One region of the Corynebacterium neomassiliense genome, then DNA from elsewhere that is predicted to be linked to it. Evidence: riboswitches for the same ligand, from Rfam matches in the RefSeq annotation. Region 1 holds a riboswitch; each other region holds the start of a gene.
What was found. A riboswitch is a leader RNA that binds a small molecule or an ion and turns the genes downstream of it on or off. The one in region 1 is predicted to bind thiamine pyrophosphate.
Positions count from the first base shown of each region.

Region 2: it holds a riboswitch for thiamine pyrophosphate, as region 1 does, so the genes downstream of both, E0E18_RS01610 (bifunctional hydroxymethylpyrimidine kinase/phosphomethylpyrimidine kinase) here and thiO (glycine oxidase ThiO) in region 1, are expected to answer to the same signal.
Region 3: it holds a riboswitch for thiamine pyrophosphate, as region 1 does, so the genes downstream of both, thiC (phosphomethylpyrimidine synthase ThiC) here and thiO (glycine oxidase ThiO) in region 1, are expected to answer to the same signal.
Region 4: it holds a riboswitch for thiamine pyrophosphate, as region 1 does, so the genes downstream of both, E0E18_RS04685 (TenA family protein) here and thiO (glycine oxidase ThiO) in region 1, are expected to answer to the same signal.

Region 1 is NZ_LR131106.1:101,264-108,659, reverse strand. It holds gene E0E18_RS00530 (SPFH domain-containing protein) at 50-1,126, shown strand; gene E0E18_RS00525 (hypothetical protein) at 1,127-1,606, shown strand; gene E0E18_RS00520 (NAD(P)H-binding protein) at 1,616-2,275, shown strand; gene E0E18_RS00515 (GNAT family N-acetyltransferase) at 2,272-2,841, opposite strand; gene E0E18_RS00510 (GntR family transcriptional regulator) at 2,958-3,311, shown strand; gene E0E18_RS00505 (DUF1648 domain-containing protein) at 3,308-4,327, shown strand; gene thiE (thiamine phosphate synthase) at 4,481-5,209, opposite strand; TPP riboswitch at 5,228-5,335, shown strand; gene thiO (glycine oxidase ThiO) at 5,328-6,584, shown strand; gene thiS (sulfur carrier protein ThiS) at 6,581-6,805, shown strand; gene E0E18_RS00485 (thiazole synthase) at 6,814-7,396, shown strand, end outside.
Region 2 is NZ_LR131106.1:356,512-363,907, reverse strand. It holds gene E0E18_RS01620 (class I SAM-dependent methyltransferase) at 1-1,224, opposite strand, end outside; gene E0E18_RS01615 (NAD(P)/FAD-dependent oxidoreductase) at 1,568-2,995, shown strand; TPP riboswitch at 3,173-3,269, shown strand; gene E0E18_RS01610 (bifunctional hydroxymethylpyrimidine kinase/phosphomethylpyrimidine kinase) at 3,259-4,860, shown strand; gene E0E18_RS01605 (PaaI family thioesterase) at 4,962-5,546, opposite strand; gene gndA (NADP-dependent phosphogluconate dehydrogenase) at 5,811-7,259, shown strand.
Region 3 is NZ_LR131106.1:1,894,983-1,902,378, forward strand. It holds gene E0E18_RS08305 (aldehyde dehydrogenase family protein) at 1-747, shown strand, start outside; gene E0E18_RS08310 (cold-shock protein) at 992-1,195, shown strand; gene E0E18_RS08315 (1-acyl-sn-glycerol-3-phosphate acyltransferase) at 1,333-1,908, opposite strand; gene E0E18_RS08320 (heavy metal translocating P-type ATPase) at 1,815-3,947, opposite strand; gene cmtR (Cd(II)/Pb(II)-sensing metalloregulatory transcriptional regulator CmtR) at 3,944-4,321, opposite strand; gene thiC (phosphomethylpyrimidine synthase ThiC) at 4,315-6,198, opposite strand; TPP riboswitch at 6,197-6,306, opposite strand; gene E0E18_RS08335 (trans-sulfuration enzyme family protein) at 6,418-7,396, shown strand, end outside.
Region 4 is NZ_LR131106.1:1,062,897-1,070,292, forward strand. It holds gene rsmA (16S rRNA (adenine(1518)-N(6)/adenine(1519)-N(6))-dimethyltransferase RsmA) at 1-707, opposite strand, end outside; gene E0E18_RS04675 (resuscitation-promoting factor) at 823-1,980, opposite strand; gene E0E18_RS04680 (TatD family hydrolase) at 2,087-2,923, opposite strand; gene E0E18_RS04685 (TenA family protein) at 2,934-3,806, opposite strand; TPP riboswitch at 3,794-3,893, opposite strand; gene metG (methionine--tRNA ligase) at 4,002-5,888, opposite strand; gene rsmI (16S rRNA (cytidine(1402)-2'-O)-methyltransferase) at 5,907-6,938, opposite strand; gene E0E18_RS04700 (dolichyl-phosphate-mannose--protein mannosyltransferase) at 7,082-7,396, shown strand, end outside.

The DNA.
Region 1 (7,396 bases):
CCGGTGACCGTTCCCCAGCCGGCAGACAAGCGGAAGGATAAGAACACAGATGCTCTACGACGTGCCGAAACCCACCGAAGCGATTCTCGTCAGCGGAGGTTTCGGTCACCGCAGTCCTGACAGCCCCTACCGCATCGTCGTCGGAGGAGGGGCCTGGTCTGTCCCGCTGCTCCACCGCGTCCAGCGCTTCTACATCGGTGCGAACACCGTCCAGGTCCGCGTGGCCGCACCTTCCGCCCAGAATGTCGAGGTCGCGGTGGAGGCCACCGTCGTCTTCCGGGTCAGACCGGACAAGGAGCACATCACCAGGGCCGCCAGCCGCTTCGAAGGTACCGACCGGAAAGAGGTTCTCCGGGCCGCCTACGACATCTTCGGAGGCGAGACCAGGGCCATGATCGGACAGATGACCGTGGAGGAGATGATCTCCGACAGAATGCGTCTCGCCTCGGACGTACTCACCAACGCCGAGCCGAAGATGGCCGAGCTCGGCTGGCAGATCGATTCCTTCCAGATCAGTTCGATCAGCGACGACAACAACTACATCCGTTCACTGTCTGCCCCCGAGCTCGCCCGCGTCGAACGGGAGGCGGCGGTCGCCGAAGCCCGAAGGGACGCCGAGATCGAGGAGGAGCGGCAGCGGACCGCACGCCTGAAGTCGGAGTACCAGAGGGACACCGACCTGCTCACCGCCGAGAACACCAAGCAGACAGCCCAGGCGAAGGCGGAGGCCGAGGCGTCCGGCCCGCTGGCCAAGGCCGAGGCAGACCGCCAGGTCGTCGCCAAGCAGTCCGAACTCGCCGCCGAGCAGGCCATCCTCCGGGAGCAGGAGCTGATCGCCGAGGTCGTCAAGCCCGCGGAGGCTGAAGCGCAGCGAAAGCGCATTGAGGCGGAGGCCGAGGCCGCGGCCCTGCGCACCACCTCCGAGGCGGTGGCGTCCAACCAGGGCGTGATCATCGACAAGCAGATGGTCGACCAGATGCCCGAGATGGTCGCCTCCTTGTCCGAGGCCCTCGGGTCGGCGAACCTCACCCTCGTCGGTGACGGCCAGGACCTCAACCGGCTGCTCAGCCAGATCGCCTCGGTCGCCCCGGGCTTGCGGGAACTGGCGAAGCGGGAAAACGGTTAGATGACCGTATCGTCCTCAGCACGGACCGGAGTCTGGACCTACCGGGAATGGATGCCCTGGAAAGTCCAGGCCCTCATCCTGGGACTCCTGGCGTTCGTACTGGTCATACTGCAGGTCGACGGAAAGCTCACTCCCCTGTCCGCCCTCGTCTCCGTCGCGATCTTCGGGGGCCTGTCGGTCATGATCTCCAGCTGGACTATGCGGGTCGATGACGCTGGATTCCACTGGGCATCGGCGGTCGGCGTTCCCCGGAAGTCAGTTCCCCACGACGAGATCGACACCGTGGAGCTGGTCGAGGTGAACACCTGGGACCGGGGAGCTTGGGGGCCACGCTCGAACATGGCCGGTGGGACCGGGCTCATCCGGGCGTCCGGGCCGAGGTTCTGCAACACGAAGAGCGACGGGACGTACATCGAGGCGACCTGCTCCGACGCGGAGACTGCGGTGGCTGCACTGGCGAAGGGCGGGATCGACGCGTAGACACGGGGTATGACTGACGCACTCATTATCGGCGGCCACGGCAAGGTCGCTCTGCTCGCTGCACCGATGCTCGGCGACCTCGGATTCTCCGTGACCTCGGTGATCCGCGACCCGGAACAGTCCGCCGACATCGAAGGCACGGGAGCCACTCCCCTGGTTCTCGACATCACCCGGGTCACCCCGGACGAATGGGACACCCTGCTCGCCCGGTTTGACGTCATCGTCTGGTCCGCCGGAGCCGGCGGAGGATCGCCGGAGCGCACCTACGCCGTCGACCGGGACGCCGCCCTCGCGGTGATCGACTCCCTGGAGCGGTTGCGGGACGCCGGACAGACGCCCCGGTTCATCAATGTCTCCTACCTCGGCGCCACCCACCACCGGGTCCCCGGGAACGACTCCTTCTACCCCTACGCGGACGCGAAGAAGACCGTGGATGACCGGCTCAACTCCACCGTGGGACTGGAGTACCTGATCCTCGGGCCTTCCGCGCTCACCATGGAGCCGGCCGTCGGTTACGCGACACCGACCGCGGACCTGCCGCGGGAGGACTCCCACACCTCCCGTGAACTCGTCGCCGAGGTCATCACGGTGTTCGCGGACCGCTCTTCTCTCCCCGCTGACCGGACTGTCGAGTTCGTCGACGGTTTCCTCCCGGCCGGCGAGATCTAGTCCACGTCGAACGCCGGGTGGTAGGTGACGGTCGCCTGTGGGCACCCGGTGCGACCGTCGAGACGCAGCGCCTGGAAGGACGCCGCCTGCTCCGGGGGGAGGTCAGCCTTGACCAGCCCCTCACGGGCGGCGAATCCGAAGCGGGCGTAGAGCGTCGGGTCGCCGAGCAGGACCGCTCCGGTCGCACCGTAGACGATGAGCAGGTCGAGCAGGGCGCGCATGAGGCCGGAGCCTGTCCCCTGCCGCTGGAAGTCCGGGTGCACCGATACCGGCCCTATGCCGTACCACCACCCGTCGTCGGAGGGGTCGAGAGTCACGGGTGACGCGGCGGCATGACCGACGATGCGTCCGGCGTGGACCGCGACAAGGGAGTACCGGAGCGCGCCGGCGTCGCGGAGTGCGTCGATGATCTGTGCCTCAGAGCCTGTCGCGTGGTCGGCGTGGGCGAAGGCCTCGGCGGTGAGTGCGCGGATGGCGCCGGTGTCCGAACCGTCGATGCGCTCGGGGCGGATGACCGGGTAGCCCTGGTTGGCGGGGGCCGCTGTGGGGTCTGTGATGGTGTCCATGACCGAATGCTACCGGTGTTCGGGCTGGTCGGCAGGGGTGGGACGGGGCGTCCCAGCAGATGGTCGGCAGCATCGGACCATTGTGCTATTTGTACTAGTTGTACTAGCCTTGAATCATGCTGATCGTCATCGACCACTCGGACCCGGCGCCGTTGTACCGCCAGATCGTCCGGCAGGTCACCGACCAGGTCACGACAGGTCAACTCTCCCCCGGCGACCGTCTGCCCCCGGCCGGCGAACTGGCCTCCTCCCTCGACCTCAACCGCAACACGGTGCTGCAGGCCTACCGCGCCCTGCGCGATGACGGGGTCATCGAACTCCGCCGGGGGCGCGGCGCCGTCGTCCTCGACCCCGCGCCAGGCCCCGACCTGGTCGATGCCGCCGTCACCGACCTCGTCCTCGCCGCCCGCAGGACCGGAGCATCCCTGTCCCAGATCACCCGCATGCTCACCGAGAAAGGCCTCTCATGACCACCACATTGACCGACTCCCCGGACAGCAGTGAGATTCTCCGCGCCCAGCGCCGCTACCTCCTCAGGACGACAGTTTCTCTGGCGCTGATCATCGTCGCCGGATTCGCCTGGACCGTGCTCCTGCTGGGAGATGTACCGGACACCGTCGCGACGCACTTCTCCGGTAGTGGCGAGGCCGACAGCACGTCCTCTCCGTGGTCGCTGATCACCGTGGCCACCGCGTCCGCCGTCCTCACGCTGGCGACGTTCGCCGCGTTCACCCGTGGTGGTGCCACCGTCGGCAACGCAGCTCGGTTCACGACAGGTCTGATGGCCTGGACCGTCTCTCTTCTGATGGTCCTCCAGGTACGGATAATCATGGATCAGCGTGGAATCGATGACCCTGCCGAAGCCTCCCTCAGCAGCACCACACTGGTCTGGACGATTGTCCTGCCACTGGTCATCGCACTGGGGCTGGCTCTGCTGGTCCGTCCCGTCCCTCGCACCGCCCCGGGTCCCGACGACGCCACCTCCGTACCTGACCTCGGAGTGCCCACCACCGCATCAGTCGTCTGGTTCCGCACCGAGTCCATGAGCCCGTGGGTCCAGGCCTTCCTGTACGCGGTCACCGGAGTGTCGATCCTGGCGTGCGTCCTCTCCGGAATTCCCCTGTGGTCGATGCTGGTCCTCATCACCCTCATCGCGCTGGCCATGCTCACCAGTTGCACCTGGCGGCTGCGCATCGATAGCCGTGGCTTCAGCTACCGCAGTGCCCTGGGCATCCCGAACAAGCAGATTCCCCTCGATGAGATCTCCCACGCCGAGGCAGTCACAATCAACCCCATGGAGTGGGGTGGCTGGGGCTGGCGCCACAACGGGAACGGCACCGGTCTCATCACCTCCGGTGGTCCAGGAGTCCGGATCACCCGCACCAACCGTCGGGTCGTCGACGTCACCTGTTCAGACGCCGACCGCGCACTGTCCACCCTGAAGCACTACGGCGTCCCGGTCCGGGGAATCACTCAACCGCGGTAGCCGGCCTGTCCCCCATCACTGTCGCCAGTAGTGCCGGGAGGCGGAAGTCAGGTACCTGATTTCCGCGTCCCGGTACTACTGGCAGCGAGGGGAAGGCCGCGGTTCCTGCAGGGTCGGACGGGCAGCAGGCACCCGGCGCGACCCCTGCAGCGCTCACCACCCCAGCGTCGCCTTGAGCTCCACCGCCGCGGCCCGCGGATCGGCGGCCTCAGTCAGCGGACGCACCCCCACGGCGCGCACCGGGTGCCCCCCCGCCCCCGCCCCGGCCGCCGCCTGCACCTCCGGCAGTGTCTGCGCATTCACCCCGCCGATCGTGAACCACACCTTGTCCCGCTGCCACTGGTCCGGGGCCGAAGCCAGCATCTGCGCGGTCTCCGTCACCAGTGACAGCCCCGTCGCCGCCCGCCCCGGCTTCGTCGGGGTCTCCCAGAGCGGCCCGGTGCAGAAGTAGTCGAGCTCGGCGTCCTCCATCGCGGCGCGTGCCTGCGGCAGCGAGTGGGTGGACAGTCCCACCACCACGTCCGGGCCCAGGAGCGACCGCACCTGTGCGATAGTCAGATCGTCCTGGCCGACATGGAAGACATCCGCCCCCACCAGGGCGGCGATGTCCGCCCGATCATTGACCGCGAACATCTTCCCGTGTTCCTCCGCCACCGAAGCCAGGACCTCCAGGGCGGCGATCTCGTCGCAGGTGTCGATGGACTTGTCGCGCAGCTGCACGATGTCCACACCCCCGTCGTAGGCGGCATGCAGGAAGTCCCTCAGATCGCCTCGCCCCGCCCTCGCCGGGGTGCACAGGTACAACGACGCGGACCGCAGCTGGTCGAGGCGTCGGGAACGCAGGTCACGGTCGGGGGTGGCGCTGAATCGGGAGAGGCTCATGTGGTGGAATAGTAGCCGTAGGCGAACTACGGGAGCCCCTGCAGGGGCTGAGAGGACCGGAGCACCGGTCGACCGTCCACACCTGACGCGGATCATGCCGCCGGAGGAAAGGAAGCTGATGGACACATCCACGGGACCGGACACCGTCATCGTGGGAGCCGGGGTCGCCGGTCTCACCGCCGCCTGGAACCTGCACAAGGCAGGCCAGGCGGTCACGGTCGTGGACCCTGAACCCGGTATGGGCGCCAGCCGCGCCGCCGCGGGCATGATCGCCGCGGTGAGCGAGGTGATGTACCAGCACACGACGATGCGCACCCTGATGACCACGTCGGCCGCCATGTACCCCCCGCTCGTCGCGGAACTCACCGACCTGCTCGGGCACGATGTCGGCTTCCGGGACACCCCCACCCTCGACATCGGTGCACACCCTGGTGACAGGGACTATTTCTCCGACCTCGCCGAAGTCCAGCGGGCCGCCGGAATGACAGTGGAGCGCATCACCACCCGCCAGGCCAGGAGCCTGGAACCGGCACTGTCACCGACGATATCGGGGGCGTTCCTCGTCTCCGGGGACCACCAGATCAACCCCCGCCGCCTGGTCCCCTCGCTCATCGAGGCGTTGGAGACGTCCGCCGCCGCCGGGGGGCCGCCGTTCATCCTCCTGAGACGGCGGGCAGTCGAGGTGCTGCGCGCCGGTGAGGACGCCACCGGCGCTGTCACCGGGGTGCGCCTCGACGACGGTACCGTCATCACCGCCGGGACCACGTTGCTGTGCCCGGGCGTGTCCCTCGCCACGGTCGGAGGACTGCCGGAGGCCGACTGTGTGAAACTCCGGCCGGTGCACGGGGACATTCTCCGTGCCCGGTTGCGTCCGGGGCGTCCTCCCCTGCTGGAACGTACGGTACGGGGCATGGTCGACGGACGACCCGTCTACCTGGTCCCTCGCACCGACGGTGAGATCGTCATCGGAGCGACCGAGCGAGAGGACAGTTTCGACGGGGTCGTCCTCGAAGGCGCCTACCAGCTGCTGCGGGACGCACAGGTCCTCGTCCCCGGGGCAGCTGACCTCGAACTCACCGAAATCCTCGCCAGGGCACGCCCTGGCACCCCGGACGACCTGCCCTACATCGGCCGCCTCGACGGCGTCGACGGTCTGGTCATCTCCACCGGGTACTCACGCCACGGGATCCTGCTCGCCCCGCTCGGCGGCCACCTCGCCGCAGGCCTGGTACTCGGAACCGCACCGACTGAACAGGACGCCGGAATACTCGCCGCCACCGACCCCCGGAGAACTGCAGACCCTGCAGTTGTGGACTCTGCATCCGGGGACCCGTCGAACGGACACCGGACACCCCGGGAAAGGACAGCACCATGACCGCCCTGACCATCTCCGTCAACGGCCACGACCGCCGGTGGGCCGACGGAACCACTGTCGCCGACATCGTCGCCGACATCACCGGGCACGACCCGGAATCCGACCAGCTGGGCGTCGCCGTCGCCGTCGACGCTGCCGTCGTACCACGCAGCCGCTGGTCCACCACCGTGCCGGCGGCCGGCGCGGAAGTCGAGATCATCACCGCCATGCAGGGAGGCTAGACAGCCACATGTCACTGACCATCGGAACCACCACCCTCGAATCCAGACTCATCATGGGTACCGGGGGTGCGACGTCGATGACCGTACTCGAGGACGCCCTCGTCGCCTCCGGCACCGAGCTCACCACCGTCGCACTCCGACGGTTCAACCCCACCACCGGAACCTCACTGTTCGGCCTGCTCAACAAGCTGGGGATCGATGTCCTGCCGAACACCGCCGGCTGCTACACGGCACGGGACGCGTTGCTCACCGCCCGGCTGGGCCGTGAGGCCCTCGGCACTGACCGGGTGAAACTCGAGATCCTCTCCGACGACCGCACCCTCCTGCCCGACGTCATCGAACTGGTGGACGCCACCGAGCAGCTCACCGCGGACGGGTTCGAGGTGTACGCCTACACCTCCGACGATCCGGCCGTCGCCCGCTCACTGGAATCGGCCGGAGCAGTGGCGGTCATGCCGCTGGGAGCTCCGATCGGTACCGGGCTGGGCATTCTCAACCCCCACAACATCGAACTCATCTGTGCACGTGCGAACGTGCCCGTCATCCTCGACGCGGGAGTGGGCACCGCCTCGGACGCCGCGCTGGCCATGG
Region 2 (7,396 bases), 260 kb from region 1:
GGAACCGATCAGAGCCTCGTGAAGGGCCAGCTGGTAGTTCCACAGCCGCCGGTAGACCGGATCGAACCCGGCCGCAGCAGCCTGACGCTCCCGCGAAGCGAAAGCCTCCCGCCACAGTCCCAGGGTCAGCGCCGCATGGGAGCCGAGATGGATCTCCCGCACCAGCTCCAGGCCGACACGGTTGGCCTGCTCAATGACCCGCTCCACCCGGGGATACTGCAGCGCCGGCCACACGTAGGCCCTCATCACGTCGAGGCTCCTGTCCACGACGTCTCCGGGAATCACCTGGTCCGCCGCGGTCGTCAACGACTGGACCACCGCCGTGCCCTGCGGCGTGAGCATCCGGTGCACGGCGGCGAGGAAAGCCTCTGACCCCCTGTCCCCCAGGGTCTCCATCCGTTCCACGCTGAACACGGCGTCATAGCTGCCCGACCACTGCCGCGGAGACGGCACCGTCCCCCTCACCGTCTCCACACGCACGGCACCGCCGACTCCCGCGGCGTGGGCACGTGACCTGACGACTTCGGCATGGTCGGCGTCCGAGGTCAGCACGTCGGCACTGGCTCCGCGCCGGGCTGCCAGCACCGGCAGGGCGCCCCCGCTGCCGGGGAGCTCGAGAACCCGGTCCCCGGCCCCTACCCGGGCGACGTCCAGCATCAGGTTGATCCGGTTGACCTGGGCCGGATCGAGGTCTGCGCGGTCCACCTCCTCGGGGGCGTCCATCCAGGTCACCACCACCGGGGTCTGCCTGCCGTGCTGGGAGACCAGCCGCGTCGCGGAGGTCCTGGTGCCGGAGGCGAACAGTGCCGACCCCGTCGCCCGGGTGCCGCCCGCGTAGAGCTCGACGAGGGCGTCCGGGATCTCACCGTTGACGACGTGCCCGAAGTCACGTCTGCTCCTGCGTGACAGGAAACCCCCCAGACCGGTTTCGAGAGGGCGTGACATCAGTACCTGCAGTACCTCGGGGAGTGGTTCGGCGTCCCATTCCTCCGCCATGTACCCCTCGGCCAGTCCGAGCCACCCGTCGGCGACCATCCGGTCGAGCACGAGCCCGTCATGTACGAGGAACCTGGGGTGACCGTCGCCGGCCAGGGACACACCGTGTTCACGGGTGAGCTCTTCGAGACGTTCCCTGATACGGGCGGCCCGTGAGCCGAGCAACGGTGCCTCCGGCCGGCGCACGAGATCCGGCCACCGCTCGGGGTCGATGAAACCCTCGGACACCGGCAACTCCTTTCAGTGTCGGCACCACCGGGGGCACTGACGGGGTGATCTCTCGCACAACAGGGGTGGTTTCCCCCACCCCTTGACAGGGCGGGAGGCACCAAACGGACATCAGCGGACGTGGCCGGCTCCGGAGACGTACCCACGCCCTGAACACCTCAGAACAAACCACTACACTAGTCGCATAACAACCGAGGTTGCCGTCAGACCGGCCGGCAGGGGACGTGTACCGCGTCATCGGACCGCCCGGACAGGTGTGCAACCGACCAAGAATTCCGGGGACGTCCGGCCGCACCCCACACCGGCGCAGTCACCGTCCCCGAAAAGCGAGGAGACTGATTCCATGGCATCCACCCCGACCCGCCCCGCCGGCGGTCGCCACCACGTCGTCATAGTCGGAGCCGGTTTCGGCGGACTGTTCGCCGCCAAGAGGCTCGCGGACGCCGATGTCGACGTGACCATCATCGACCGCACCAACCACCACCTTTTCCAGCCGCTGCTCTACCAGGTGGCCACCGGCGTGCTGTCCTCGGGTGAGATCGCCCCGACCATCCGCCAGATCCTGCGGAAGCAGAAGAACACCCGGGTCGTCAAGGCCGAGGTCCGTGAGATCGACGTCGACGCACGGACCGTCACCGGTGACCTGGGCGGCCGTGAGGTCGTCCTCCAGTACGATTCGCTCATCCTCGCCGCCGGTGCCGGACAGTCCTACTTCGGCAACGACCACTTCGCGGAGTTCGCCCCGGGCATGAAGAGCATCGACGACGCACTCGAGATCCGGGCGCGGATCACCGGCGCCTTCGAGCGCGCGGAGATCACCACCGATCCCGAGGAGAAGCGTCGCCTGCTGACCTTCGTCATCGTCGGCGCCGGTCCGACCGGCGTGGAGCTCGCCGGCCAGGTCGCGGAAATGGCCCACCGGACCCTCCGCAACGAGTTCCGGGACATCGACACCGACTCTGCACGTATCCTCCTCGTCGACGGTTCGCCCCAGGTTCTGCCCCCCTTCGGCAAGAATCTCGGCAAGAAGGCCCAGAAGAAGCTGGAGAAGCTCGGTGTCGAGGTCGTCACCGACTCCCTGGTCACCAACGTCGACGCCGAGGGCGTGACGTGGAAGAGCATGAAGACCGAGAAGGAGACCACTGTCGGCTCCTACTGCAAGATCTGGTCCGCAGGTGTCGCCGCCAGCCCGCTGGGCAGGATGGTCACCGAGCAGATCGACGGGGTGGACGCCGACCGTGCAGGCCGCGTCCCCGTCGGTGACGACCTCACCATCGAAGGTCACAAGGAGATCTTCGTCGTCGGTGACATGATGAGCCACGACCGTCTGCCCGGTCTGGCCCAGGTCGCCATCCAGGGTGGCCAGTTCGTCGCTGACGTCATCCGCGGTGAGGTCGAGGAAGGCCGCACCTCCCGTCCCGCGTTCAGCTACCACGACAAGGGCACCATGGCCATCGTCTCGCGGTTCTACGCCGTGGTGAAGATCGGTGACCGGGAGATCACCGGCTTCCCGGGCTGGCTCATGTGGCTCGCCGTCCACATGATGTTCCTGGTCGGTTTCCGTAACCGTTTCGTCGCCGCCTACAGCTGGGGGCTGAACTCGCTGTCGCCCAACCGGTGGAACCTGGTGGCGACCCGCCAGCAGCTTCACGGCCGCAACATCCTGCGTCGGCTGCGCGAACTCGAGGACGAGCAGGGTATCCGTTCCGTCATGGTCCGCGACAACCTCAAGGTCGGGGAGGGCCGCGACATCCGGCCCACCACCGACTGACATTCCCTGCCCGGCGGTGCCCGTGACCGTCTGAGCTGCCCCGGTGCCGTGGTCGTCCCCGACGACCACGGCACCGGTTTTTCTGCCGTGCCGGGAACGCGACCGTCCGGTGGGGGGAGCCGGTCCGGACGGCGTGAGTGTCCGCCGCCGGTGGAGGCCCTGCAGGGTAGGATGGTCCACCGTGACACGGGGTGCGTCGCCCATGACGCTGAGATCACACCCGTCGAACCTGCTCTAGTTCGTACTAGCGAAGGGAATGTCAGATGACATCTTCACGCCCGGTCCTCCCCCTGCAGGGTTCCGTCCCCAGGGTCCTGTCTGTCGCAGGCACCGACCCCACCGGCGGTGCGGGTGTACAGGCGGACATCAAGGCCATCTGCGAAGCGGGTGGCTTCGCGATGACGGTGGTCACCGCCCTGGTGGCGCAGAACACCCACGGGGTACGCAGCATCCACACCCCCGACACCGGCTTCCTCACCGACCAGCTGGACGCCGTCTTCGACGACGTCCGTGTGGACGCGGTGAAGGTGGGGATGCTCGGCACCGCGGAGATCACCCGTACGGTCACCGACTACCTGCGTGCCCACCCCGTCCCGGTGCTCGTCGTCGATCCTGTGATGGTGGCCACCAGTGGTGACCGTCTGCTCACCCCGGACGGGGAGAAGGCTCTTGTCGGACTGTGCCGCCTCGCGGACGTGATCACACCGAATCTCGCCGAGCTCGCGGTGCTGTCAGGGACCGGGCAGGCCACGACGCTTCCGGAGGCCGTGGACCAGGGACGCCACCTCGCCGCTGAACTCGGTACCACCGTGATAGTCAAGGGCGGACATCTGACAGGCGGTGGAGCGGACAACGCCGTCGTCTTCCCTGACGGTGAAGTCCACACTGTCCCGGTGGCACGCATCGCCACCCACAACACCCACGGCACCGGATGTTCCCTGTCCTCCGCCCTGACCACCCGCCTCGCCGCCGGAGAGTCCGTGGCAGCCGCACTGTCCTGGGCGACCCGGTGGCTGACCGAGGCGATCCGCTACGCCGACGACCTGCATGTCGGCACCGGAAACGGCCCTGTCGACCACACCCACCGGTCGCGCCGGCTCGCCGCCGCCGCAGACACCACCCCCTGGCACCATGTCCCGGATATGCCGGCAGCCCTGGAAAAGCCCGGGGATCTGTTGTCCGGCCAGTTCGACGGTGCAGGCACCACCCGGAAACCCCCGCGTATTCCGGCTGCAGGTCCGTGGACGGCGGCCCTGTGGAACGCGTCGGCGCACATCCACAGGTCCGTCACGGACCTTCCCTTCATCACCGATCTCGGCAGCGGGACGCTGGACCGGGACGACTTCTCCTTCTACCTGGCGCAGGACGCCGTCTACCTGTCCCTGTACTCCCCCGCCCTGGCTTCATTGGCGGCGTCCGCCCCGGACCAGGAGTCCGCACTGTTCTGGGTGAAGGGCGCGGCGGAGTGTCTCGAGGAAGAGGCCGAACTGCACCGCAACTGGAACGGGGACAGCGCCCCCGCCCTGCCCTCTCCCGTGACCGGGGCGTACACCTCGCATCTCATGCGGTGTGTCAGGACCCGTGACCATGTCGTCGGCGCCGCCGCAGTGCTGCCCTGCTACTGGTTGTACGCCGAGGTCGGGCTGGAACTCGCGGCCAACTCACCTGCGGACAACCCTTATTCGGCATGGCTGGAGACCTACTCCGGCAGCGACTTCACCGACAGCGTCCGACAGGCTGTGGCACTGGTGGAGAAGGCGTTCGAGGACGCCGGTCCCGCAGCGCGGGCCGAGGCTGCCGTCGCCTACCTCGACGCCTCCAGGTGGGAACTGGAGTTCTTCGACCAGGCTTCCCGCCGACACTGAACGTCGCAGCAGTCCCCCCCCGGGGGCTGTCAGCCACCCCCGGACACGGTTCACCCCCGCATCTGACTCACCCGGGCTCGGTGTCCTCCCACCACCCGGTCTCACCTGCGCGGTGCGACGACAGTCCGCAGCTCCGTGGTCGCCAGCAGTTTCCCGCTCGTGGCGTTGACATGGTCGATCCTCCACAACTGGCTCGTCCGGCCGGTGTGTACCGCGTGCGCGGTCGAACGGATGACGTCTCCGGGGACAGAGGGCCGCAGGAAATTCGTGGAGTTGGTCACACCCATGACGGAGGAGTGTCCCCCCGCAGCGATGAATCCGGCGAAAGACCCCGCTGATTCCCCGAGACTGGCGTAGACCCCTCCGTTGGTGATCCCCCAGGGCTGGACGTGGTCCCGGGTGACCGTGAGCTCGAGCACCATCTCCGGCAGGAAGGAGATGTAGCGGACGCCGAGGGTGGAGTCCAGTCCCCCGACCCTGCCACCGAGAATCACGGCCAGCTCGGCGGTCTCCGCCTCCGTGAGCCCACCGGACTTCACCTTCGCCAGCAGTCCGGTCATTCTGGTCAGGGCGTCCTTCGTACCGTCCTGCACTGTGGCGTCCTGCACTGTGGCGTCCTGCACTGTGGCGTCCTGTGCCTGCCCGGTCTGTCCCGGCTGTGCGGCGTCCCCGTTGAATCCTGTCATGGTCGACTACTCCTTGCTCCTCTGGCCGTCTGTCTGTCGCGGTCTGTCTGTCGCGGTCTGTCTGTCGCCGCCGGAAACCTCGCCGGCTGACCTGTGCACCGTCCTTCATGCACCGTGCAGCGCCGGTGACTGCCGGTGACTGCCGGTGACTGCCCGGTGACTGCCGGTGACTGCGAATGGTCGACGGTGCAGTCCCTGGTGAGTCTAGACACCCCGGCGCCGTGGCGGGCGGGTTCGCGGGTGCGGGCGCTACTATGGGTCACCATGACAGTTTCCTCCGCACAGATCGGTGTCGTGGGCCTGGCAGTGATGGGCTCGAACATCGCCCGGAACTTCGCCAACCACGGGTACACCGTCGCCGTCTACAACCGCACCACCGCAAAGACGGACGCCTTCATGGCCGAGTTCGGGTCCACCGGTTCCTTCCTTCCCGCGGCGACGGTCGAGGAGTTCGTCGCCTCCCTGGAGCGTCCCCGCCGCGCCCTGATCATGGTGCAGGCGGGTGCCGCCACGGACGCTGTGATCAACCAGCTCGCCGACGCCATGGAGCCCGGCGACATCATCATCGACGGCGGTAACGCCCTGTACACGGACACCATCCGGCGCGAGGCGGAGATGGCCGCACGCAACCTCCACTTCGTCGGCGCAGGTATCTCCGGCGGGGAGGAGGGTGCTCTCAACGGACCCGCCATCATGCCCGGTGGCCCCGAGGAATCCTACCGTTCCCTCGGCCCGCTGCTGGAGGACATCTCCGCCAAGGTCGACGGGACCCCCTGCTGCACCCACATCGGTCCGGACGGTGCGGGCCATTTCGTGAAGATGGTCCACAACGGTATCGAGTACGCCGACATGCAGGTCATCGGTGAGGCCTACCACCTGCTCCGCTACGCCGCAGGTATCGAACCCGCCGAGATTGCAGCGATCTTCCGCACCTGGAACGCCGGTGACCTCGACTCCTACCTCATCGAGATTACCGCGGAGGTCCTCTCCCAGGTGGACGCCGTGACCGGGAAGCCGCTCATCGACGTCATCGTCGACTCCGCCGGCCAGAAGGGTACCGGACGGTGGACGGTCAAGGCCGCCCTCGATCTCGGCATCCCCACCACCGGAATCGGTGAGGCGGTCTTCGCACGTGCCCTCTCCGGTGCCCGTGACCAGCGTGAGGCCACGACCGGCAACCTGCCGTCGGGTCAGTTGAGCACCCTCGCCGAGCTCGGCGTGTCCAGGGACGATTTCGTCGAAGATGTCCGCCGGGCCCTCTACGCCTCGAAACTGGTGGCCTACGCCCAGGGGTTCGACGAGATCCGTGCCGGATCCGACGAACACAACTGGAACGTCGATCCCCGCGATCTCGCCACCATCTGGCGCGGTGGATGCATCATCCGGGCCAAGTTCCTCAACAGGATCGTCGACGCATACAACGCCGATCCCGATGTCCGTTCCCTGCTCCTCGACCCCTACTTCAAGGGCGAGGTCTCGGGGCTCGTGGACTCGTGGCGACGCGTCATTGTCGTGGCCACCCGGCTCGGACTTCCGGTGCCCGTGTTCGCCTCGTCCCTGTCCTACTATGATTCGCTGCGTGCCGAGCGTCTGCCCGCCGCACTGATCCAGGGCCAGCGGGACTTCTTCGGAGCCCACACCTACCGCCGCACCGACCGCGCCGGGCAGTTCCACACCTTGTGGTCCGGCGACCGTAGCGAGGTTGAAGCGTAAGTGGAATCCTCCTCCGACAGACGTTCCTCCTCCAGCCACCGGCGTCGCCGAGTGGTCAGGGGAAGCCGCGCCACCGGCAGCGGTGCCGGTTCCGACTCCGGTGACAGACGTACCCGTAGCCAGGGCGGCAACTCATC
Region 3 (7,396 bases), 1.8 Mb from region 1:
GCCCCGGACTATGTCATGACCACCCCGGACCGGGTCCCCGCCCTCGTCGCCGCACTGGAGAGGGCGGTGGAGGAACTGTGGGGAACCGACCCCTCGCACAGCGGCGATTACGGCCGGATCATCAACACCCGGCACTTCGACCGGTTGTCCGGCTGCCTGGACGAGATCGACGGGGAGGGGGCCGGGGAGGGTGCCGGGGCGTCCGGCACCGGACCGGAGGTGGCGTTCGGCGGGGTGCGTGACCGCGACAGTCTCTACATGTCGCCGACGGTGGTGACCTTCCCCACCGCCCGGTTTTCCGACGGGGACGCCGGGAGCACCCCCGCAGTCGGCACAGGTGCAGGGTGGGCCCTGTTGCGGGAGGAGATCTTCGGCCCGGTGCTTCCGGTCGTCCCGGTGGAGTCACGGGAACAGGCCGTGCAGCTGGTCAACAGCTGGGACAAGCCGTTGGCGCTCTACGTGTTCAGTGACGACCCCGACACCCACCGTTACTTCGACGAGGAGACCTCCTCCGGCGCGGTCGTGCACAATGCCGGCCTGATCCAGGTCGGCATCTGTTCGCTGCCGTTCGGTGGCGTCGGCGCCAGCGGAACCGGGGCGTACCACGGCGAGGATTCCTTCCGGACCTTCTCGCACATGAAGCCGGTGCTCACCAAGCCCCTTGTGCCCGACACATTTCCCCTGCTCTATCCGGGGACCCGTGAGCCTGTGCGGCGTCTCCTGGGGCTGCTGCAGCGCAGGGGCTAGATCAGGGTTCGGGACCGACGCCGGGATCCCTTTCTTCTGCAGTGTTGACGTGGAGGCCACTGACCTGTAGATTTGAACCCGGTTACAGTTTCTGAGTTGTTTTTCCCTTCCGGTGTCCGATCCGGTTTCGGAAGGAATCAAGTTCGCGGGAGTTGTCTACAGACACGAACTGATTCCCTACGGAACATTCGGTCAACCCGGTGAGCGGCAGTCGCCGCCCACTGACTTCAAAGAAGGAAAACGCATGATCAGCGGTACTGTCAAGTGGTTCAACGCCGAAAAGGGCTTCGGCTTCATCTCCCCGGACGACGGCTCGAGCGACGTCTTCGTCCACTACTCGGAGATCCAGGGCAACGGCTTCCGTAGCCTGGAAGAGAACCAGAAGGTCTCCTTCGAGACCGAAGCAGGGAACAAGGGACCGGCCGCCGTGTCCGTCACCATCCTCTAAGAGAATCCCTGACTGAGTGGAAACCCCGCCCCCGGAGAACATCCGGCGGCGGGGTTTCCCATGTCTCAGGTCAGGCCGGTACCGGCCCGTATCCGTGACCCGGTGCCGGCGGTCCGGTCAACCGCTCTTACTGCAGGTCACCGGAACTCGTTCTCGTCGCGCAACCTGGGCTCCACCCTCGCCTCCGGGGTGAAACCCGACTTGTCCCGGTAGAACTCCCGGATCCGGTCCATGTCCGACCCGACATCACCGGTGAGCGGGATCGTCGGCCCCAGACCTGTGGTCATCGTGTCGCGGTCGACGTAGCCGAGGGTGAGCGGCAGTCCCGTCTCGCGTGCGATCCGGTAGAACCCGGACTTCCAGTACTCGTGCGGTCCCCGGGTCCCGTCCGGCGTGATCACCAGACCGAACACCTCCCCCGAGCGCACCCTGGAAACCAGGTTGTCCACCAGACCGCCGGGGGATTCACGGTCCACCGGTATGCCTCCCAGCGCCCGCATGACCGGTCCCCGCCAGCCGCGGAAAAGACTGTCCTTGCCCAGCCAGAGGATCCGGAGACCCAGCTTCCACGCGATGCCGAGCATCAGGATGAAGTCCCAGTTGGAGGTGTGCGGGGCACCTATGAAGACGGAGGGACGCCCCGGCGCCGGTTCAGTGTCAAGTTTCCACCTGCTGAGCGTCCAGAATGCGGTGGCAATGCGGCGTCGTAGCATTCTTCGATGCTACATGCGTCCCTGTGCCCGGCGTCCCTGTGCCCGGCGTCCCTGTGCCCGGCGTCCTGTCTCCGTGTCCGGCGCCGGTCACCTGCCGCCCGCAGTCCGTTGGCGATCACCACCACTTCCGCGATCTCGTGGACCAGAACGACCGCGGCGAGTCCCAGCACCCCGGCCAGGGCGAGCGGGAACAGGATCACGATGATCGCCAGCGCCAGCACGATATTCCCGGTCATGATCCGCCGTCCCCGGCGGGCGTGCTCCAGTGCCTGCGGGAGCAGCCGGAGGTCACTGCCGGTGAAGGCGATGTCGGCAGATTCGATCGCGGCCGCGGAGCCTCCCGCTCCCATGGCGATGCCGACTGTGGCTCCGGCCAGAGCCGGCGCGTCGTTGATTCCGTCACCGACCATGGCGGTCGGCGCCTCTGCGGACAGTTCGGCCACGGCGTCCGCCTTGTCCTGCGGCAGCTGTCCGGCGTGCACCTCGGTGATCCCCGCTTCGTCTGCCAGGGCCCTGGCTGTCTGTTCGTTGTCTCCGGTGAGCATCACAGTGCGTATTCCGCGGGCGTGCAGCAGTCGGACAGTTTCGGCCGCCTCCGGCCGAAGCTCGTCGCGGACCCCGACAAGTCCCGTGACCCGCCCGTCGAGCTCGACCACGACCACGGTCATGCCGGCCCCTGCCATCGCCTCGGCGTCCCCGGCCATCTCACCCGAACCGAGCCAGCGCCCGTTTCCGACCCTCACCCGGGAGCCCCCGACCCTGCCCGTCAGGCCGAGCCCGGCGTTCTCGACGATGTCACCGGCGACCGGGATGTCCGGCCCTGCCGCGGCGGTGACCGCCGGGGCGAGCGGGTGGGTACTGTCGGCTTCCACCGCGGCGGCGAGACTGAGGACCTCCGCCGGGGAGAATCCTTCGACCGTACGGACATCGACGACCACGGGCCTGTTCCGCGTGAGGGTTCCGGTCTTGTCCAGCGCCACGGTCCGGACGGTACCGAACCTCTCGAAAGCCTCCCCGGAGGTGATGACCACCCCGAAGGTGGACGCCGCACCGACGGCACTGATCACCGTCACCGGCACGGCGATGGCCAGTGCACAGGGGGACGCCGCGACCAGGACCACCAGTGCTCTCTCGATCCAGATTCCGGGATCTCCGACCAGGGACCCCACCACCGCGACCAGAGCGGCGACGACCAGGACGAGCGGGACCAGAGGACGGGCGACGGTGTCCGCCAGGCGTGCCCTGCGACCTTTCCTGGCGTGGGCCTGCTGCACGAGATCCACGATCCTGGTCAGTGAATTGTCCCGGCCGTCCGCCGTCGCGCGGATCCGCAGGGTCGCCGGCCCGTTGACCACGCCGGCGGTGACCTCGTCACCGGGTCCGACACCCACCGGGACGGACTCCCCCGTCACCGCGGAGGTGTCGACGGCGGACCTTCCCGCGACCACGACACCGTCGGTGGCCACGCGGTCGCCCGCCGCGACGACGAGCACATCGTCGACGCGGACGTCCGCGGCCGGTACGGTCACCACGGTCCGCCCTCTGACGACACGGACCGTGTCCGGGACCAGTGCGAGCAGGGCCCGCAGTTTCTCCTTCGCACCACCCATCGCCCGGTCCTCGAGCGCCTCTGACAGGGAGAACAGGAAGGCCAGTGCTGCTGCTTCACCGACGTGCCCGAGGGCCACGGCACCTGCCGCGGCAATTGTCATCAGCAGTCCCACACCCAGGTGACCGTGCACCAGTCGGCGCAGTGCCCCGGGAACGAAGGTGGACGCCCCCGCCAGCAGGGCGATCCACTGCAGTACCTGGGACGCCACGGTGAGGTCCGTGTGGCCGAGAAGGTACCCGCAGACCAGCGCAACGGCACTGACCGCGGACGGCGCCAGGTCGGGGTCCCTCCACCACGCGGGCCGGTTGCCGTCAGGGGCAGGCGCCCCGGCGGTACCGGTGACGCCGGCAGTACCGGCACTACCGGCAGGGCCTCCGGTGTCCTTCTCTCCACCGCAGTCGTCTGCCCCGCAGCATTCCGCGCTCATGCCGGGGCCCCGTCCGAGGGGGTGCAGTCGGCGCAGCAGCCGGGCACGTCACACTCGTCGCTGAGGCATGCGGGCTCACCGTCGTCGACGGCGAGGACGACGTCGACGAGTGCGTTGAGGGCGGAGCTCAGGTGGGGATCAGCGATCTCGTACCGGGTCCGCCGTCCTTCCGGGACGGCGACGATGATCCCGCAACCGCGCAGGCAGGCGAGGTGGTTCGAGACATTGGTCCGCGTCAGGTCGAGGTCCCGTGAGAGCTGGGCCGGGTATCCGGGCTGTTCCAGCAGGCTCAGCAGGATCCGTGACCGCGTGGGGTCAGCCATGGCCCGTCCCAGACGGTTCATCACGTCCAGACGGGAAGAAATAGTCAGCATTCGCTGACTATACAGCGCATGCTGACCAATTGGCAACGGTCACTCCGGCCCGGAGACGTGGGGTCCGGAAGACGGACCGGGACGGCGGCCCCGCGGCGTCCTCCCCCGGTCTGCTGCCCGCACACGGCAGCGGCCTCTTCCTCCCCCGCCCCGTAGGTGTCACGGATATCCTGCGAGATCCGCATGGAGCAGAATTTCGGCCCGCACATCGAGCAGAAGCGGGCGTTCTTCGCAGGCTCCGCCGGAAGGGTCTCGTCATGGAACTCCCTGGCCGTGACCGGGTCCAGACCCAGCGCAAACTGGTCGTTCCAACGGAACTCGAACCGCGCCTTCGACAGGGCGTCATCGCGCACCCGCGCACCGGGGTGACCTTTGGCGATGTCCGCCGCGTGGGCGGCGATACGGTAGGTGATCACCCCGGTCTTCACGTCATCCCTGTCCGGCAGTCCCAGATGCTCCTTCGGGGTGACGTAGCAGAGCATGGCGGTGCCGTACCTGGCGATCTCCGTCGCACCGATCGCCGAGGTGATGTGGTCATAGCCCGGCGCGATGTCGGTGACCAGCGGCCCGAGAGTGTAGAACGGGGCGCCCTGGCACAGTCGCTGCTGCCGTTCGACATTCTCACGGACCATGTGGAGCGGGACATGACCGGGACCCTCCACCATCACCTGGACATCGTGGTCCCGGGCGCGCCCGGTGAGCTCGGCGAGAGTGTCAAGTTCGGCGAACTGGGCGGCGTCGTTGGCGTCCGCGGTAGACCCCGGGCGCAGCCCGTCGCCGAGGGAGAAGGTGACGTCGTAGGCGGCGAAGATCTCGCACAGTTCGTCGAAGTGCGTGTACAGGAAGTTCTCCCGTCGGTGGGCCAGACACCACCCCGCCATCACGGAACCTCCCCGGGAGACGATCCCGGTGACCCTGCCCGCGGTCAACGGCACGTACCGCGCCAGCACCCCGGCGTGGACGGTCATGTAGTCCACCCCCTGCTCGCACTGCTCGATGACCGTGTCCCGGTAGATTTCCCAGCTCAGTGCGGTGGCGTCCCCGCCGACCTTCTCCAACGCCTGGTACACCGGCACTGTACCCACCGGGATCGGGGAATTGCGCAGGATCCACTCCCTGGTGGTGTGGATGTCGTCACCGGTGGACAGGTCCATGAGCGTGTCCGCACCCCACCGGGCGGCCCACTCCAGCTTGGCGACCTCGTCACGGATCGAACTGGTCACCGCCGAGTTTCCGATGTTCGCGTTGACCTTCACCAGGAACGCGCGGCCGATGATCATCGGCTCCGACTCCGGATGGTTGACGTTGGCGGGGAGAACGGCCCGGCCGGCCGCCAGTTCGGAGCGGACCAGTTCGACGTCGCAGTTCTCGCGCAGCGCGACGAACCGCATCTCCGGGGTGATGATCCCCTGCCTGGCGTAGTGCATCTGTGTGACGGTGCGGCCCGGCCGCGCCCGGCGCGGCTCCGGGACCCGCCCCTTCCACTGCTGCGACGGAGAGCCCCGCCGCACCGCCGAACGCCCGTCGTCGCTGAGGCGGTGTCCCCGGCATTCATAGGTCTCCGTGTCCTGCCGCGCGCTGATCCATCCGGAACGCCACGGGTCGAGACCCTCCTCGGGTACGCTGCCGGGGCCCATGGTCCGGTAGACGCGGACGGGTTCATTCGGGGTGCCGTCCGGTGACGGGTCCAGGTGGATCTCCGTCACCGGGACGCGGATGCCGTGGTCGGCGTCCTCCACCAGTCCGGGACGGTGGGAGGGGTGCTGTTCCCTGCAGGGCACGTACCCGGTCTCCGCTCTCTCCCCCGGGTCCGTCGACTGCGGCGTGCCCGCCGGATCAGCGGCAGTGCCCTGCCTGTGGACATATGTGTCAGCCATGGCTGAGTTCCTCACTTCCTACGCCGGTGTCAACCGGATCAGGTTCTACGGTCCCGGACACGTCAGTCCGGTCTCAGCCCCTTTCCCGGGGCACCCGTGTGGTCACACAACGTGTAGCACGCAGGACTGTTGGAGAGCAAAATCACATCACCCCGGACAGGGTTTTCCCGCTGATCAGATACCTGGACCGTGCAGGTGGGAGGGCACTACCATGGCCCCATGACAGAACGCCCCAGCAAAAAACACCCCCGTTCCCTGTCTTTCGAGACGCAGAGCGTGCACGCCGGCAACTCGGTCGACCCCGGTACCGGGGCGATCCGTACACCACTGGTCCTGGCGAACTCCTACGCTCTGCCGGAGGACCCCTCGGAGGTGTCCTGGTCCGGTACCGAAGTCCCGCTGTACACCCGCAACTCCGGTGTCAACCAGATCGCCCTGCAGAAGAAGCTCGCGGTACTCGAGGGCGGGGAGGACGCCGTCGTCCTCGCCTCCGGTGTGGCGGCCCTGCACTCGGTGTTCTTCTCCTTCCTGCGCTCCGGCGACCACATCGTCGTCGCCGACGTGACCTATGAGGCCACCTGGCGGTTGTTCGCCGAGATCCTGCCACAGAAGTACGGGATCAGAGCCACGTTCGTCGACGCCTCCGACCTTTCCGCGGTGGAGGCGGCGGTCACCCCGGAGACAAAGCTCATCCATGTCGAGACGATCGGCAACCCGACCACGAAAGTCACCGACATCCGGGCGGTCGCGGACATCGCCCACCGCTCCGGTGCCCTGCTGAGCGTGGACTCCACCTTCACCCCGCCACCGTTGTACCGGCCGTTGGCCGACGGCGCGGACCTGGTGGTCCACTCGCTGACGAAGTACATCAACGGGCACGGGGACGCCATGGGCGGCGCCGTCATCGGTGCCCGGGAGCTGATCGACCGGATCAAGGCCGATGCGATGGTCGACGTCGGCGGCGTGATCTCGCCCACCAATGCGTGGCTGATCATGCGGGGTTCGGTCACCCTGCCGCTGCGGATCAGGCAGCATGTGGCCTCTGCCGCCCGGATCGCCGAGTTCCTGGAGGCCGATCCCCGCATCGCCTATGTCGCCTACCCGGGACTGGAGTCCCATCCGCAGCATGAGCTGGCGGAACGGCAGTTCGGGGGACGCGGTTACGGCGCCGTGCTGGCGTTCGCCCTCGACGGTGACC
Region 4 (7,396 bases), 960 kb from region 1:
ACGTTCTGCCAGGGTCGGTCACCGTCGGTCCACCGGTCGATCCTGACCAGTCCCGAGTCGATTTTCGGGGCGGGCCAGAAGACGTTCCTGCCGACGGTGCCCGCCCGGGTGACCGCCCCGTGGAAACCTGCCTTGACACTGGGGACGCCGTAGATCTTCGACCCGGGGGCGGCGGCCAGTCTCTCGGCGACCTCAGCCTGGACCATCACGAGGACTCTGCGGATCGAGGGGAACTCGGACAGCAGGTGGAGCAGAACAGGTACGGAGACGTTGTAGGGCAGGTTGGCGACCAGGGCGGTCGGAGGGTGGACACCGGCACGGTCGAGGTCCGGGGCGGTGAGGGTCAGAGCGTCGGCGCTGAGTACGGTCACGTCGGTCTCCCGGTGCGGGGCGTGCTCAGAGACAGTGCGCGGGAGCCTGTCCGCCAGGCGCCGGTCGATTTCCACGGCAGTGACGTCTCCGACCCGGTCGAGCAGTGCCAGGGTGAGTGACCCGAGCCCCGGGCCGACCTCGATGACGTGATCTCCGGGTCCCAGTTCAGCCGCCGAGACGATCCGACGCACGGTGTTCGGGTCAAGGACGAAGTTCTGGCCCAGCTTCTTCGTCGGGGTGATGCCGAGTTCTGCGGCCAGGCTCCTGATTTCGCCGGGGCCCAGCAGCCGGACGCCCCCGGGGCCGGCCGTGCTCTTGTCTTCACTGTCCGTCACAGCTCGAGGATACAGCCCCGCGGCAGTTCCCCGGCCACCGGCGGTGCTGCGCTGTTGCGCTGTCGCGTCCTTCCCCCCGCGATCCCGGGGCTTCCGGCCCCGGCCCCGCGGGATGCTATCCGATTCCGAGCTTGGAGGTGCAGGCGGGCCATGCTCCCCAGCCCTGGGACGCCTGGACCTTCTCAGCCACAGCGATCTGCTGCTCCCGGGTGGCCATGTGCGCTTCGGGGGCGTACGCGGTTCCACCGTAGGCAGCCCAGGTGGACGGGGTGAACTGCAGTCCGCCGGAGAAGCCGTTGCCGGTGTTGGTGGCCCAGTTCCCGCCCGCCTCGCACTGGGCCAGGCTGTCCCAGACTGAACCACCGGCGACGGACGGGGCGGAGGCCGAGGACGCCACGGGCGCGACGCGGGTACCGCGACGGACGACCCGCTCGGAAGCCGGGGTGATCTCCTCACTCCTGAGGACATCCCGGGCCGTCTCGACACCGTTGAGCTTCTGGATTCTGACGGTGACCCGGGCGGAGCCGACGGTGCCCTCGGAGATGACCTGTTCGGTGCCCTGGTCGAGCTCCGGGTCCTCCTCGACCCTCACGGCAGGTTCGACCGGCTGTTCCTCGGTGACCTCTTCGGAGGTGAACCGGGATACGTCGATGTGCATTCCCTCGGTCACCGGAGTGTCCGCGGACGGGGTGACAACGTCGTCCTTGCCGAGCGGGGTTCCCCTCATCTCGAGAACGTCGGCCACGGTGCGGGCGGCCATGGTGAGGCGGGCGGGAGCCTCCCAGGGATTGCCGTCGTTGAGGGTGAAGCTCTTCGGGGAGGTGATGGTCAGTTCCATGCCGTCGAGCGGAATTCCTGACGCTCCGGCGGTGGTCGCCGTTCCGGAATAGCCGAGCTCGTTGAGCAGGTCGGAGACTGTGGTGGAGGTTGTCGCGACGGTCTTAGACTGGCCGTCGACGACAAGGGCGACCTGCCGTGCGGAGCGGACGGTGACACGCGAGCCGTCGGAGACGGACTCCCCGAGCCCGGGGGTGATGAGGTCTGCGTCGGAGTACCGGACCTTCTCGGAGTCCAGGATCTCCCGGACGTCACCGGAGACGGTGCTGGCCTTGATGATCCGGCCGTTGACGTCGAGGGTGACATCCTTGTGGTTGGTGGCGACGACGGCACCGCCGACCACGAGGGTGGCGAGCATACCGCCGGTGGCGACGCGCAACGGGACGGAACTGGTGTGGTTGATGCGGTGCAGCGTCGACTTGTTCTTCGGGGACACTCGGTGATCTTCCTCCGTCGGTGATGTTGGACTCAGATCACGATACGGTAACAATCCCGATCCGGCAAAGTTTTCGGACGTGTTTTTCCGATTTCTGAAGCGCAGGTCACACCAGGTCGTACAGTTCCCGGGCGTTGGACGTCACCTGCGCCCCGAGCGCCTCAGGAGTCACATTTCTCACCTCGGCGACACATCTGGCGGTGTAGCCGACGTACGCCGGTTCGTTACGCGCACCCCTGAACGGTTCGGGTGTCATGAACGGTGCATCGGTCTCCACGAGCAGGCGGTCGTCCGGACAGTACGCCGCCACCTCCCGCAGTTCACTGTTTCTCCGGAAGGTCACGTTGCCGCTGAAGCTGAGCCAGCAGCCACGGTCCAGCGCCCGCCGTGCCATGTCCAGCGGAGAGGAGAAGCAGTGCAGCATGACCTTCAGGCCTTCCGGAGCATCGGAGAGCACGTCCATGAGTTCTCTGTCAGCCTCCCGGTTGTGGACCATCAGCGGCCGGCCGCTCTGCACCGCCAGATCCATGTGCCAGCGCAGTGCCTCCACCTGCACGTCCAGAGGTGCGGTGCGCTCCGGTTCATGCCGGATCCAGTACGTGTCCAGTCCCGTCTCCCCCACCGCGACACACCGCGGGTCCGACACCAGCTCCCTCAGCTTCTCCTGCACTCCGTCAGTGAAAAGCTCCCGGGCCCGGGTCGGGTGGATCGCGCAGGCGGCGAAGACCCTGTCATCTGAGTGTGCCGCCTCCAGTGCGAGGACCGATTCCGCCAGGTCGTCGCCGACCGTGCACACCTGCCCGACGCCGACCGCCGACGCCCTGTCCATGAATTCCCTGACCTGCGCCGCCGTCACCGCACCGCAGGACGCCAGGTGCGTGTGCGCGTCAAAGAGCTCGGGAAGCGGCTGAGGAGGGACCGGGGAAGGACGCTTCTTCGACATGCGGCCCAGACTACCGGGGCGGCCTCCCCGTCCCCCGGGTGTGTCCCCCGTGCCCGGGGTCCCGGTCCGCATGCCCGTCGAAGAACTGCAGCTCCAGGTCCACTGTGCGGGCGAAGAACTCTCTGGCACTGCGGGCGTCCTCCGGTGTCCGGTCACCGACACGGTCCATCTCCGAGCGCAGGAAAGCGACCAGTTCATGGAAGTCCGGGTAGTCGTGCAGCCGTACCCATTCCGCGTGGACGGGCCTGGCAGGGTATCCGTCCGGACCGGTCCCGTACGCGCGGTTCTCCGGGCGCGTCGCCCAGTCGAGGTACAGCCATTCGCACACCAGGATCACCGCGATGACGGCCGGGTAGCTGCCTGAGGCCGCGGCGTCCGCGAAGAGCTGCCTGAATCCGGTGGTGGCCTCCGTGTCCGGGACACCGTCACCGTCCGCGGAACCTGCAGAGTACCCTGCCGAGTTCTCTGCCCAGCTCTCTGCCGAACTCTCTGCCGAGCTCTCTGAGAGCTCCTCGACCGCCTCCCGGAAGTACGTGTCCTCGTCCCCCGCGACCTCCCCGATGAAACGGGCGAAACGGTGACGGGACGGGTAGTTGTCCGCCGTGGCTACTGCCGCGCCGATCAGGGCCATGAACCCGTCAGCGAAACGGTAGTCCTGGACAAGATAGGCGGCCAGGTCCCGGTCCGGCAGTGTTCCGGCGAACAGGGAGGTCACGAACGGATGGGTGACCGCGGTCTCCCAGGTAGTTCGGTTCTCCGCCCTCAGTACGTCGCTGAACCTGGTGCCTCCCCCGACACCGCTGCCCGGCCTGTCCGGTTCCGGTGTGGCGGCCCGCCCGGCCGACGTGTCTTCTGCAGCATGAACTGGTCTGTGATCTGCCATGACAATTCCTCCGCGGGTGTGAACCCGGTCAGGTTCGACGGGTCTCATCTCAGCCCGGGCCTGTCCCGGACACCCCGTGTCACCGGTCGAGGATACCGTCATGCCGGTGGCACCCGGGCCCGGGGCACCCCCGCCGTCCCCTACCCCTTCAGCGTCACCGGTGCGGTCACCGGCGACTACCCCGGTCGGCCCGGTCTACTTGTCGGTGTCCTGCTCAGGGGCCCCTTCAGCGACCTCTTCCGCGGTCTCGTCGGGGCTGATGCGCGCCCACTCCGGGCCTGTGACCCCCAGCTCGGGGTCGAGGCGGGTGAACAGCGGGACCGGCTTCACCAGTGGTGTACCCGGGGTGAGGTCCGTGCGTGCCCAGGTGGCCTGCTGGTCGGTGTAGTCACCCATGATCACCGGGTAGGCGCGTCCTGCCTCGGGCAGTCCGACCCCCACAGGGGTGAGAGGTGAATCGTCGGTGACCTCGACCACCTTCGGCTGCGCCGCCCAGACCCCGGTACCGCCCAGGGTCTCGAAGACCTGCTGTGCGGAGAAGGGGAGGTAGGGGGTGAGCAGTGTATTGGCGTCAGCGATAACCTGAAGGGCCGTGTACAGGACCGTGGCCAGCCGCTCGCGACTGTCGTCATCCTTCGCCAGCTTCCAGGGCTCCTGCGCGGCAAGGTAGCCGTTGGCCCGGCCTACTATGCGCATGGCCTCGGCAATGCCCGCCTTGAACCGCGAATGGGCGATGTTGTCGCCGACCACGTCGAAGGCCGCTGCCGCGTCGTCGAGCAGGTCGCGGTCCGCGTCAGTGAACTCGCCCGGGGTCGGGATCTCCCCGAAGTTCTTCACCGCCATCGACACGGTACGGCTGACCAGGTTGCCCCACTCGTTTGCCAGCTCGGTGTTCACCCTGCGGACGAACTCGTCCCAGGTGAAGTCGGTGTCCATGTTCTCCGGCCCGGCGACGGCGATGAAATAGCGCAGCGCGTCCGGTCCGAACTCCCGGAGGAAGTCACGGACGTAGATCACCACTCCCTTGGAGGAGGAGAACTTCGACCCCGACATGGTCAGGAACTCGGAGGAGACGACTTCGGTGGGGAGGTTGAGCACCCCCAGTTCACCGGGCTCGCCGCCCTTGTCACCCTTGCCCGCATATCCGAGCAGCTCGGCAGGCCAGATCTGGGAGTGGAAGGTGATGTTGTCCTTGCCCATGAAGTAGTAGGACAGGGCCTCGGGATCGCTCCACCACTTCTTCCACGCCTCCGGGTCTCCGGTGCGCCACGCCCACTCGATCGAAGCGGACAGGTAGCCGACGACGGCGTCGAACCACACGTACAACTTCTTGGCACTGTTGTCCTGCCAGCCCTCGATCGGCACCGGCACTCCCCAGTCAATGTCTCGGCTCATCGCCCGGGGACGCATGTCCTTGAGCAGGTTGAGGGAGAACTTCAGGACGTTGGGACGCCAACCTGTCCTCGTCTTCAGCCACTCTTCCAGGGCTCCGGCGAACGCCGGAAGGTCCAGCATGAAGTGCTCGGTCTCCACAAATTCCGGGGTCGCACCGTCGATCTTGGAGCGCGGGTCGATCAGGTCCACCGGGTCAAGCTGGTTACCGCAGTTGTCGCACTGGTCCCCGCGGGCGTCGGGTGCCCCGCAGATCGGACAGGTTCCCTCGATGAAACGGTCGGGAAGGGTCCTGCCGGTGCGGGGGTCGATCGCCCCGGTGGTGGTCTGCCTGACCATGTACCCGTTGTCGTTCAGCCCGCGGAACAGTTCCTGGACGACCGCGTAGTGGTTCCTGGTCGTCGTCCTGGTGAACAGGTCGTAGGACAGGCCCAGTCCGGCGAGATCCTCGACGATGATGCGGTTATACCGGTCTGCCAGCTCCTGGACCGGCACTCCTTCCTTCTCCGCCTGCACCAGCAGGGGCGTCCCGTGCTCGTCGGTGCCTGAGACCATCAGCACGTCACTGCCACGCATCCGCTGGTAGCGGGCGAACACGTCCGAGGGGACGCCGAAGCCTGCGACGTGTCCGATGTGGCGGGGTCCGTTGGCGTACGGCCAGGCGACGGAGGTGAGGACATGTTTCGACATGCTCCCCAGCATAAGACATCACCTCCGGGCGGCCAGCACCGCCTCATAGAGTTCCCGCCGGGACGCCCCGTGCCCGGCGGCCACCTCCCGGCAGGCATCCTTCAGCCGCATCCCGGACGCCACCTTCTGTTCCACGACCGTCACCAGTGAGGCAGGGTCCACGGGTCCCCGTTCCGGTGCCCCGGAGATCACGACGGTGATCTCCCCCCGCACCCCGGGCCCATGACCGTCGGAGGCGGCGTCGTCGACGGCGGCGACGCGGCCCGCCAGCTCACCGAGGGGGGCGCGGAGGACTTCCTCGTGGGTTTTCGTCAGTTCCCGGCACACGGCCGCCTCCCGGTCCGCCCCGAGGATCTCCACGGCGACATCCAGGGTCTTCCTCAGCCGGTGCGGCGACTCGAAGAACGCCACAGCCCGACGTTCGTCGCGGAGGGTCTCCAGCCACCGGCGGCGGTCACCGTCACGTCGCGGTGCAAATCCGTCGAACGCGAAGTGCCCCACCCCGACGCCCGACAGGGCCAGGGCGGTGGGCACCGCGGACGGGCCGGGCAGACACGTCACCGGTACACCCGCCTCCTGCGCCGCCCGGACCAGCGGAAAACCGGGGTCCGAGACGGCCGGCATTCCCGCGTCGGTGACCACCAGGACCCTCGCTCCTGACGCCGCGGCGGTGACGAGGCCTGCGGCACGGTCGGATTCGTTGTGGTCGAAGTTGGACACCATCCGGCCCGTGATCTCCACACCCAGGGCGTCCGCCAGAGCACGGGTACGCCGGGTGTCCTCCGCTGCGACGATGTCCGCACTGCCCAGTGCGTCGATGAGGCGGACCGAGGCGTCCAGTGCCGTCCCCAGGGGGGTGGCGGCCAGAATCACGCCCCCGTGGGGACAGGGCCGGTCGACGGCGGCACGCAGCCCCAGGGACCCCGCAGGTGAGGACGCCGTGATCCCGGCGGACGCGGCAGGTCCGGTGGGTCCGGCAGGTCCGGTGGGCGCAGGGCTCTCAGAGTGCTCAGAAGGTTCGGTCGGCTCGGCGGGCACGGCAGGTTCCATAACTGCCGACTCTATCCTGCCCACTCGTGCTCTCCCCTGCCCTGCCCAGTTCTGCCCTGCCCAGTCCTGCCCTGCCCAGTCCTGCCCTGTCGCGTCCTGTCCTTCTGACCCTGCCCTTCCCTGACGCGATACTATGACGCCCTGTGAAGCAATCTGCCACCGTAGCCCACCGGCCGGGCACCGGAACGACCCGGCGGGCCTCCCCTTTCCGGGGCGCCGCCCTCCGGGCCGTCACCCGCTGGAACATCATCCTGTGCGTCCTGGCCCTGCTCGGAGCAGTCACGCGACTGACGGAGCTGGGCTACCCCACAGATGACGGCACACCCGTCTTCGACGAGAAGCACTACGTCCCGCAGGCATGGCAGATTCTGCGGGGCGCCGACAATCCCGTCGTCGGAGGTATCGAGGACAACCCGGCCTATGGACTGGTCGTCCACCCCCCGCTGGCCAAGCAGCTC